3 regions of the Hydrogenophaga taeniospiralis genome follow, and region 2 is predicted to be linked to each of the others. Evidence: predicted binding sites of a transcription regulator. Region 2 holds the regulator's gene; each other region holds the start of a gene.
What was found. The regulator sigma-54, encoded in region 2, starts transcription at its own class of promoters, with help from an activator protein. The targets are predictions, from matches to a motif close to TGGCANGNAANCTGCTTT.
Positions count from the first base shown of each region.

Region 1: a site for sigma-54 is predicted at 1,769-1,786, ahead of KIH07_RS25445 (pilin). Genes of this name have one in related genera too.
Region 3: a site for sigma-54 is predicted at 1,482-1,499, ahead of nifH (nitrogenase iron protein). Genes of this name have one in related genera too.

Region 1 covers NZ_JAHBAG010000001.1:555,784-559,025, reverse strand. Annotated here, with positions in the region: gene KIH07_RS02590 (3',5'-cyclic-nucleotide phosphodiesterase) at 16-819, shown strand; gene KIH07_RS02585 (pilin) at 1,005-1,580, shown strand; gene KIH07_RS25445 (pilin) at 1,825-2,385, shown strand; gene tfpZ (TfpX/TfpZ family type IV pilin accessory protein) at 2,451-3,215, shown strand; gene KIH07_RS02570 (sulfatase-like hydrolase/transferase) at 3,227-3,242, shown strand, end outside.
Region 2 covers NZ_JAHBAG010000001.1:1,456,235-1,459,476, reverse strand. Annotated here, with positions in the region: gene KIH07_RS07130 (THUMP domain-containing class I SAM-dependent RNA methyltransferase) at 1-773, opposite strand, end outside; gene rpoN (RNA polymerase factor sigma-54) at 786-2,450, opposite strand; gene lptB (LPS export ABC transporter ATP-binding protein) at 2,558-3,242, opposite strand, start outside.
Region 3 covers NZ_JAHBAG010000001.1:2,552,436-2,555,677, reverse strand. Annotated here, with positions in the region: gene nifD (nitrogenase molybdenum-iron protein alpha chain) at 1-358, opposite strand, end outside; gene nifH (nitrogenase iron protein) at 459-1,352, opposite strand; gene KIH07_RS12340 (hypothetical protein) at 1,768-2,376, shown strand; gene KIH07_RS12335 (NAD(+)--dinitrogen-reductase ADP-D-ribosyltransferase) at 2,401-3,242, shown strand, end outside.

The sequences.
Region 1 (3,242 bases), 900 kb from region 2:
CAGGCGAATCTGCAGATGAGGGTACGAGTTCTGGGGTGCTCCGGCGCCATTGCGCAGGGGTGCCGCACCACCTCCTTTTTGCTCGACGACGACGTCCTGGTCGACGCCGGCACCGGCGTGGGCGACCTCAGCCTGGACGAGATGGCCCGCGTCAACCATGTCCTGCTCACCCATTCGCACCTGGACCACGTGGCCAGTCTGCCGCTCATGCTCGACGCCGTGGCCGCGCGCCGACTGGCCGCGGGCGCCGAACCGCTGCAGGTGCGCGCCCTGCAGAGCACCATCGACGCCCTCAAGGCCCACATCTTCAACAACCTCATCTGGCCCGACTTCTCCACCATCCCCAGCGCCGACACACCGCTCATGCGCTTCGTGCCCATCACCGTGGGCGAGGTGCTGCAGGTGGGCGGCAAGGCCATCGAAGTGTTGCCCGCCGTGCACACCGTGCCCGCGGTCGGCTTCGCCGCCGCCACCGCCTCGGGCCACTGGGTGTTCAGCGGCGACACCGAGCGCAACCCCGCCTTCTGGCAGCGCATCAACCAGCTGCCCATGGCCCTGCTCATCATCGAAACCGCGTTCAGCGACCGGGAAAAAGACCTCGCCCGGCGCAGCCTGCACCTGGCGCCCGGCACGTTGGCCGAAGAGCTCGACCAGATCGACCGCAACCAGCGTTACCCGATCTACATCACCCACACCAAGCCCGCCGAAACCGGCCTGATCATGGAAGAGATCCGCCGCTTCGACGACAGGCCCAACCGGCCCGACGACGTGCGGCACGACATCCGCTGGCTCAGCGCCGGACAGACCTTCGAGCTGTGACAAAACCGGTCGTCTGCGGGTGGGGTGACAAAAAATGTCAGTCACATCCGGATGCGGCGGGCACAAATTGTCACTTCTGCCGACGAGCTGTGAAAAAGGCCGCGAAAAGCCGGGCATTTCAGGCTGGCACGATCTCTGCTGCTCGGGTACCGTCGTTCTCCCACAACCCCATAGGAGTTTTACTCATGAAGCGTTCCATGCAAAAAGGTTTCACCCTCATCGAATTGATGATCGTGGTGGCCATCATTGGTATTCTGGCCGCCGTGGCCCTGCCGGCTTATCAGGACTACACCGTTCGCGCCCGCGTGACGGAAGGCCTGAGCCTTGCGGGTGACGCCAAGTCGCAAATCGGCACGGGTTCTGCCACCGCCGCCGATCTGGCCGTGACGACCCAAACCTGGAACGACCAGTCCGGTGGCGTCGGTGCCACCAGCAAGTACGTGACCAGCGTGCTCATGACCGAAGCCGCAAATGCCGCAGCGGTTGCCGCTACCACGGGCGAAATCACGATCACCTATTCCACCCTCGTTGGCCCGGTCACCACCGGCACTGACGATCAGCTGGTTCTGTCGCCCTGGATCAAGTACGGTTCTGCTTCCACCGATCAGGTGCAACTGGGCGCTTCCTATGCTGCGGCGGAAACCGGTGCCATTGACTGGAGCTGTCAGTCGGTGACGGAGGCCACCTCAACGGCACGTGGCCGTGCTGCCGCTACTGCGGGCACTTTGAAGGCCAAGTTCGCCCCGAACGAGTGCCGCTAATAACGGTTGCTGGGGTCGCGCGCAGGCGCGACATATAAAAAGAGGCGCTTCATGCGCCTTTTTTTATTTGCCTTTCTGTAAAAAGGTCTCTGACAAAAGTCGCTTTCGAAAGGTCGAAAAATGTCGCATTGGGCAACATTGTCATCTGATGATGTGACTTTGTTCACGAAATTCGTGGGGTTTGCCGCTGGCATGACTCCTGCGGCTAGTGGGTGATCTGCCATTAATGAGTTCCGTCGAGGTCATGATGAACACCAGTGCCCAGAGCGGTTTTACGCTAATCGAGTTGATGATTGTGGTCGCCATCATCGGTATTTTGGCGTCGATTGCATTGCCGGCCTATCAGGACTACACCATCAGGGCCCGGGTGACGGAGGGTGTGGTCCTGGCCGCGGATGCAAAAGCCCAGATTGGTGTCGGGGTGGCGACGCAAACGGACCTTGCCACCGCTGCGCGCGCTTGGAATCAGCAGGCCAATGGCGTCGGTGCGACCAGCAAGTACGTGACGCGGATATCGATGGAAGAGGCGGTGGGCAACACACAGGGCGAGATCACCATTGTGTACGCCGAGACTGTTGGTCCCATTACCCAGGGTGCTAGTGACTCGTTGATTTTGTCGCCGTGGGTCAAATTCGGCTCTGGATCTTCTGATGTGGAACAATTGGGCGCTTCCTTTGGCGCAGGCATCACCGGCGCGATCGACTGGAGTTGTCAGTCCGATACCCGATCGCTTTCAACGATGCGAAACATGGTCGGTTCTTTGGGCACTTTACCGGCAAAATACGCGCCCACGGAATGCCGCTGACAGTTGGTGTCGGCGGCCCCGTGGAGAGACGACCGAAGTACAGCCGCCTATCAAAACAATGGTCAATGGTGAAAAATCTGCGTGAACGCTTCCATGCCGGGGGGGTGCATCTGCTGGCATCGGCGGCAGTGGCATCGCTGGTGGCCGTGCTGGTTTTTGGTTTGTGGTATCCGGACGACTACCGTTACATGGCGGGGGGCAGCGAGCTGCTGGTTCTTATCATGTCGGTTGATGTGGTGCTAGGGCCGTTGTTGACTTTTGCCGTGTTCAACCGCCAGAAGGGCTGGGCCCATCTGAGGCGTGACATAGTGACCATTGCCGTTTTGCAGTTGTCGGCGCTTGCTTACGGCATATACACGGTCAGTATGGCCAGACCAGTTGCCTTGGTGTTCGAATTCGACCGTTTTCGCGTCATTACATCGGCCGAAGTGGTCACTTCCGAGCTGTCTGAAGCCCTTCCGGAATTCCGGCACCTGTCGCTGCTTGGACCGATCACTCTTGCACTGCGCCGGCCAGAGTCGGGCGATGAGCGATCTAATGCCCTGGCCACGGCCATCTTCGACGGCGTTGATACCAGCCAGAGACCAAAGTTCTGGATACCTTATGGTGCGTCCGAACGGGTACTGGCGGTAGAGGCAGGACGGCCGCTAGAGCAGTTGATACAGCAGTATCCAGATGCCGGCCTTGACACCGAAAAACTGCTTAAGAAACAAAATTTGGACCCTCGTGCTATGAAGTTTTTGCCCGTTCGGGCCAAAAACGATGCCGTGGCCGTGGTGCAAGCAGATGGACGGATCGTAGGGTTCCTGCCATACGACGGCTATTTCTGATGAGGGAACAAATGTCTGAATCTAAAG
Region 2 (3,242 bases):
CGCTGCTGGCGCACGGCATCGTCCCGGATGGCCTGCCACACGTGGGCCTGGAACGGCAGCATCTTTTCAAACGCGAAACGGCGCAGCAGGCCGGGCGGAATGTTCAGTGCGATCTGCGCGGCTTCGATCACCACCGTGCCACTGCCGCAGCAGGGGTCGTAGAGCGGGGGAATGTCGTCGAGCGGCTGGTCGGCGCAGGCGTCCCAGCCGGTGGCGGCGATCATGGCGGCGGCCAGGGTTTCCTTCAGCGGCGCGTCGCCCTTGTCTTCGCGCCAGCCGCGCTTGAACAGCGGCTCACCCGAGGTGTCGATGTAGAGCGTGACGCTGTCGGTGGTGAGGTGGGCGTAGATGCGCACGTCGGGCCAGGTGGTGTCCACGCTGGGGCGCTCGCCGCGCTTGGCACGGAAGCGGTCGCAGATGGCGTCCTTGATCTTGAGCGCGGCAAAGTTGAGCGAGGTCAGCGGGCTGTGCTGCGCGGTGATCTCGACCTTGATGGTCTGCGCCGGGGTGAACCAGATTTCCCAGGCCACGTCGCCCGCGGCGTTGTACAGGTCGTTCTCGTTGCGGTACTCGCCGTGCCAGAGCTGCACCAGCACGCGCTGCGTCAGGCGGCTGTGCAGGTTCAGGCGCATGGCGTCGCGCCACGATGCCCGCACCCCCACGCCGCCACGCGCCTTGAAAGCCAGCGGCTCGTTGGTGATGCGCTGCACCTCGGCGGCGAGGAAGTCCTCGACGCCGGCGGCGCAGGGAAGAAAGAGTTGGAGTTGGTTCACGGCAGGGGGTGTTCAGAGCGCTTTGCGCAGGTTCGCTGGCGCGATGCGCAAGGCCTCACGGTACTTGGCCACGGTGCGGCGCGCGCACTCGATGCCCTGCTCGCGCAGCAGGTCGGAGAGCTGGTTGTCCGACAGCGGCTTGCCCGGCTCTTCGGAGGCGATGAATTGCTTGAGCAGCGCGCGCACCGCAGTGCTCGATGCGTTGCCGCCGGTTTCGGTGCCCAGGCTGGAGCCGAAGAAATACTTCAGTTCGTAGGTGCCGAAGGGCGTGGCCATGTATTTGGCGGTGGTCACGCGGCTGATGGTGGACTCGTGCAGGCCGAGTTCGTCGGCGATCTCGCGCAGCACCAGCGGGCGCATGGCGAGTTCGCCGTGCATGAAGAAGTTGCGCTGGCGCTCGACGATGGCGCTGGAGACGCGCAGGATGGTGTCGAAGCGCTGCTGGATGTTCTTGATGAACCAGCGGGCTTCCTGCAGCCGCTGCTGCATGGCGGCGTGGCCGGCTTCGCCGCCGTTGTCGCGTCCGCCCCGGTTCTGCCGCATGGCATTGGCGTACACGTCGTGCACGCGCAGGCGCGGCATGACCTCGGCGTTGAGCTGGACCTTGAAGCCGCGCCCGGCGCGGGTGACGATGACGTCGGGCACGACCACGTTGCGCTCGACATCGACGAAGCGGCGCCCGGGCTTGGGTTCGAGCCGGGCGATCAAGGCCAGGGCGGCGCGCACGGTGGCGTCGTCCAGGCCACACAGGTTGCACAGGCGCTTGATGTCGCGCTTGGCCATGAGCTCCAGCGGCTGGCTGCAGATGGCCAGCGCGGCCCGCGCCTCGGGGCTGTTGCGCAGCTCCAGGATCTGCAGGCGCAGGCATTCGCCCAGGTCGCGCGCGCCCACACCCGAAGGCTCCATGTGTTGCAGCAGCTGCAGCGCCACGCCCAGGCGCTGTTCGAGCGCTTCGAGTTCCTCCAGGTGCTCCTGCGGATCGACCGGCTTGCCCGGCGGGGCCGAGAGCCGCAACCAGGCGCCAGCCAGCTCGGACAGGCGCTCTTCGAGGTAACCGTCGTCGTTGAGCGACTCGATCAGGAAATACAGCGCGGCGCTGTCCTCGTCGCTCAGGCGCAGGCAGCGGGCCTGGTCGTGCAGGTGGTCCTGCAGGCTGACGGGCACGCGCGCGAGGTCGGCGGCGCTGGCGGTTTCGTCGTCGTCGCCCGACGAGTTGTTGTTGCGCGGCGGCGCGTCGCCGCCCCACTCGCTGTCATCGGGCGCCATCTCGACCGTGCCGTCGCCTTCCCAGCTCTCTTCCATCGGCGCGGCGCCATCGAGCCGGCTCTCCAGCGCCTCGCCCTCACCGCCTTCGCCGCCGTCGACCGGCGACACGGTGGACGACGCAGGCGGCAACGGGCCGTCGAATTCGGCGGCCGGGGCCAGGTCGCTGGCAGCCGCCACCGTGGCTTCGGCGATCTGCTCGCCCGCGCTCACCGGCGCGTCGATCTGCTCCAGACCAAACGCCTCGCGTTCGGCGAGCTCCTCGGTGCGCTCCAGAAACGGGTTCTCGTCGAGCATCTGCTCGACCTCCTGCGCCATCTCCAGCGTGGACAGCTGCAGCAGACGGATCGACTGCTGCAGCTGGGGCGTGAGCGCCAGATGCTGGGAGACGCGCAGCGACAGGCCTTGTTTCATGCGTCAGGCCGGCAAAACGGAGGGACAGCGACCCGGCGCGCGGGTCGCGCAGCGGTGCGGGAGCCGGGTCGGGCCGGCGGGCATGAGACACACAAGCGCCCCATGCATCACATCCTGAAATGCTCGCCGAGGTACACCCGGCGCACTTCGGCGTTCTCCACGATCTCGGCCGTGGTGCCGCTGGCGAGCACCTGTCCGTCGCTGATGATGTAGGCGTGATCGCAGATACCCAGGGTCTCGCGCACGTTGTGGTCGGTGATCAGTACCCCGATGCCACGCGATTTCAGGAAGCCAATGATGTGCTGGATCTCGATCACGGCGATCGGATCAATACCGGCAAACGGTTCGTCCAGCAGAATGAAGCGCGGCCGGGTGGCCAGCGCGCGGGCAATCTCCACCCGGCGCCGCTCCCCGCCGGAGAGCGAGGGCGCGGGCGAGTCGCGCAGATGGTCCACCCGCAGGTCCTTGAGCAGCTCGTCCAACCGGTGCGTGATCTCGGTGGCGGACAGGGGTTTGCCGTCCTCGTCGCGCTGCAACTCCAGCACGGCTCGCACGTTCTGCTCCACCGTGAGCTTGCGAAAGATGGAGGCTTCCTGCGGCAGGTAGCCCAGGCCCAGCCGGGCCCGCCGGTGAATGGGCAGCGCCTCGATGCGCTGCCCGTCCAGCAGGATCTCGCCGCCGTCGGCGCGCAACAGCCCCACGATCATGTAGAACGAGGTGGTCTTGCCCGCGCCGTTGGGGCCCAGCAGACCCACCACCTCACCCTTGTCCACCGTGAGTGAAACGCTCTTG
Region 3 (3,242 bases), 1.1 Mb from region 2:
GGAAATCGCTCGTGAACTGCATCGTCACGAAGGTGTCGATGCCAGTGGTGCCGATGTAGTAGTTGCGGCGCGCGGCCCAGCTGTACTGGCCGCAGCCCACCGGGCCGTGGCTGATGTGGACCATGTCCTTGATGGGCCCCCACACCACGCCCTTGGAGCCGGCGTAGGCACAACCGCGGATGGTCATGACGCCCGGCAGGGACTTGATGTTGGACTTGACGCCGCAGTCCGGCTTGCCTTCTTCGAACGTGCCCAGGTGCTTCGCCCTGCGCTTGGCCATCTTTTCCGGATAGGCCTTCAGCACTTCATCAATCAAGGCTTTGTTCGTGGCCTTGCGGTCTTCAACTGTGGCAGTCATGGGGTAACTCCAATGGATATTTGGTTTTGCTTGGGTGATCAAGGCCGACCCACCGGCACGGGCCAGGCGGGTCGGGCTTGTGGGCCGACGGATGGGCCGTTCAGGCGGCAGCCAGGGCGGCGGCGGCCGCAGCGGCCTTGCCGACTTCGGACTCGTCGATCGCTTGCATGATCCCGAACTCCATCAGCATGTCCTCGAGCTGGTCCATGGTGATGGGGGTGGGGATGGTGCCGTTGCCAGCGTTGTTGTGGATCTTCGAGGCCAGGGTGCGGTACTCGGCGGCCTGCTTGGAGTCGGGCGCGTACTCGATCACGGTCATGCGGCGCAGCTCGGCGTGTTGCACGATGTTGTCGCGCGGCACGAAGTGGATGAGCTTGCTGCCCAGCATGCCGGCCAGCGCTTCGGCCAGTTCCAGTTCCTTGTCGGTCTGGCGCTCGTTGCAGACCAGGCCACCCAGGCGCACGCCGCCCGAGTTGGCGTACTTCAGAATGCCCTTGGAGATGTTGTTGGCCGCGTACATGGCCATCATCTCGCCCGACATCACGATGTAGATTTCCTGCGCCTTGTTTTCGCGGATGGGCATGGCGAAGCCGCCGCACACCACGTCACCCAGCACGTCGTAGGACACGTAGTCCACACCGTCGTAGGCGCCGTTTTCTTCCAGGAAGTTGATCGAGGTGATCACACCGCGGCCAGCGCAGCCGACGCCTGGCTCGGGGCCGCCGGATTCCACGCAGCGGATGTCCTTGTAGCCGATCTTCATCACGTCTTCGAGCTCCAGGTCCTCCACCGAACCGGCTTCAGCGGCCAGCGAGAGGATGGTGTCTTGGGCCTTGGCGTGCAGGATCAGGCGGGTCGAGTCGGCCTTGGGGTCGCAGCCGACGATGAGGATTTTCTGGCCGAGGTCGGACAGAGCAGCCAGTGTGTTTTGAGACGTGGTCGATTTACCGATGCCACCTTTGCCGTAGAAGGCGATTTGCCGAAGTTTGGCCATTGCAGTACTCCATTCAGGAAGGGTTGAAAAACCTAAGCTTGCGTAGCCGCGACTGGGTCAGCCTTTCGTGCCTATTGCTCTTATTCTTGGGTTCACGCCTGGCCGGACTGGTGTCCGCGCAGGCCTCTCATTGCAGCTTCCGTGCCATGCCTTGGCCACCGTGCGCCAAGGCCCTCTCTCCATAGGGGAAACGGCGTTTTTCGGGGCCTTGCGAGCGGGTTTCCGGGGTTTGTCCACTTCCCGACAAAACGGCGAATCGCGTCGCAAAAAATCCAGCGCGCGGGCGGGTCGGGTCGGGTTTGTGTCGGGTTTGCAGGGCCACACACCGGCTGGGCGCCTGGTACGGTCATTGCTGATACAGCACGGTGACGAACACCCCGTCTCCCACCCTGTAGACCCAACCGAAGGAAGCTTCATGACCGCCACCCTGGAACGCAAAGAGATCGACGACACCGCGTTTGCCCGCCTGGAGAGTGAGGGGCGCCTGCTCAACCCCCTGCTCAAGGCACCCACCAACCAGTTCGGTCGCGTGGGCTTTCGCGGCGAGCTGGCGTTGCGCTTCGCGCCCAAGCTGGCCGACGAGGCCCGCCCGCCCGAGCTGCTGTGCACCCAGGCCATGGCCGTGGCCAAGGTGGGCGACAAGCACCTGCCCTTTTTCGCCGGCTACCTGCTGAGCTTCGAACACCTCAAGGACGTGGCCGAGGTGCTGGGCGACACGCTCAGCGCCGGTGGCAAGTACTTCCTGTTCTGCAACAACATCGACCTGTCGAAGAAGTACCAGGTGCCCTACAAGGGCGCGATGTTCTATGTGTTGCCGATCGACGAGGCCACGGTCTACAACGAACTGCTCGACCTGTTCTATCTGGAAAAGGGCGACCTGAAGAAGAAGGACACGGCCGGCAAGCTCGACGCCATCGCCGACGCCGCGCTCAAGTTCGACGTGACCTTCGACACCATCACCTACGATGAGGGCCTGGCGCTCATGGGCCCGGTGCGAAACCCGAACGAAAACCGCCCGGTCTGAGGCCGATCTTCCGGCGCCGCGCCGGTGTCTGCCCCCACCCACCAGGCCATGGACGATGGACCGGATCAGCCCCACCGCTGGTACAGCACCAACCTCGTCGGCGTGCCGGCGCCGGTGCTCGCCAGCACCGGCTTCAACGCCCACCCCACGCGCCTGTCGATCGCCGGCGTGCGGCAGACCCAGGCCGGGCTGTTCGCGCTGCTGGAGCGTAGCCGCGACCTGAACGAGGCGGGCGACATGTTTGTGCACTACCTGGCCACCGCCTTCGGCCTGCGCAAACCCGATCCCCAGGCGCTCGCGGCCATGGGCCCCGCCGAGCAGCGGCGCTGGCGCAGCAGCTGGCGCACCCTGCTGCAGGGCTGGGGCATGGACGCCAACGGCCCGGCCGGCGCCGTGCTCAAGGGCTGGGTGGAAAGCCGCTTCGGCCTCGTGCCGAGCTACCACAAGGCGCCGCTGGAGCGCTTTCCCTCGCCGGCCTGGGTGGGTTACCTTGAAGAGAAAGCGGCCAGCCGACACCACAGCAACAACATCCTGCAGCAGCTCGACCTGCTCTACGAGTTCTGCCAATGGGCCCTGCAGCGCTTCCCGCTGCCCGGCGATGCCGCGCCCAGCGAACATCTGCACCTCTGGCGCGGCAGCAACCGCTGCGAAGAGCAGCTGATCAACGGAAGCCTCCAGTTGCGCCGCTGCACCGTGCGCCTGAACAACATCGTGTCGTTCAGCCTCTCGCCCGAAGACGCCGCCTGCTTCGGCGACTGGGTGTTCGAGGCGCTGGTACCGACCTGCAAGGTGCTGGTGTTCCCCGGCCTGTTGCCCGGCCATGTGCTGCGCGGCGAACAGGAGGTGCTCGCGCTCGGCGGCGACTA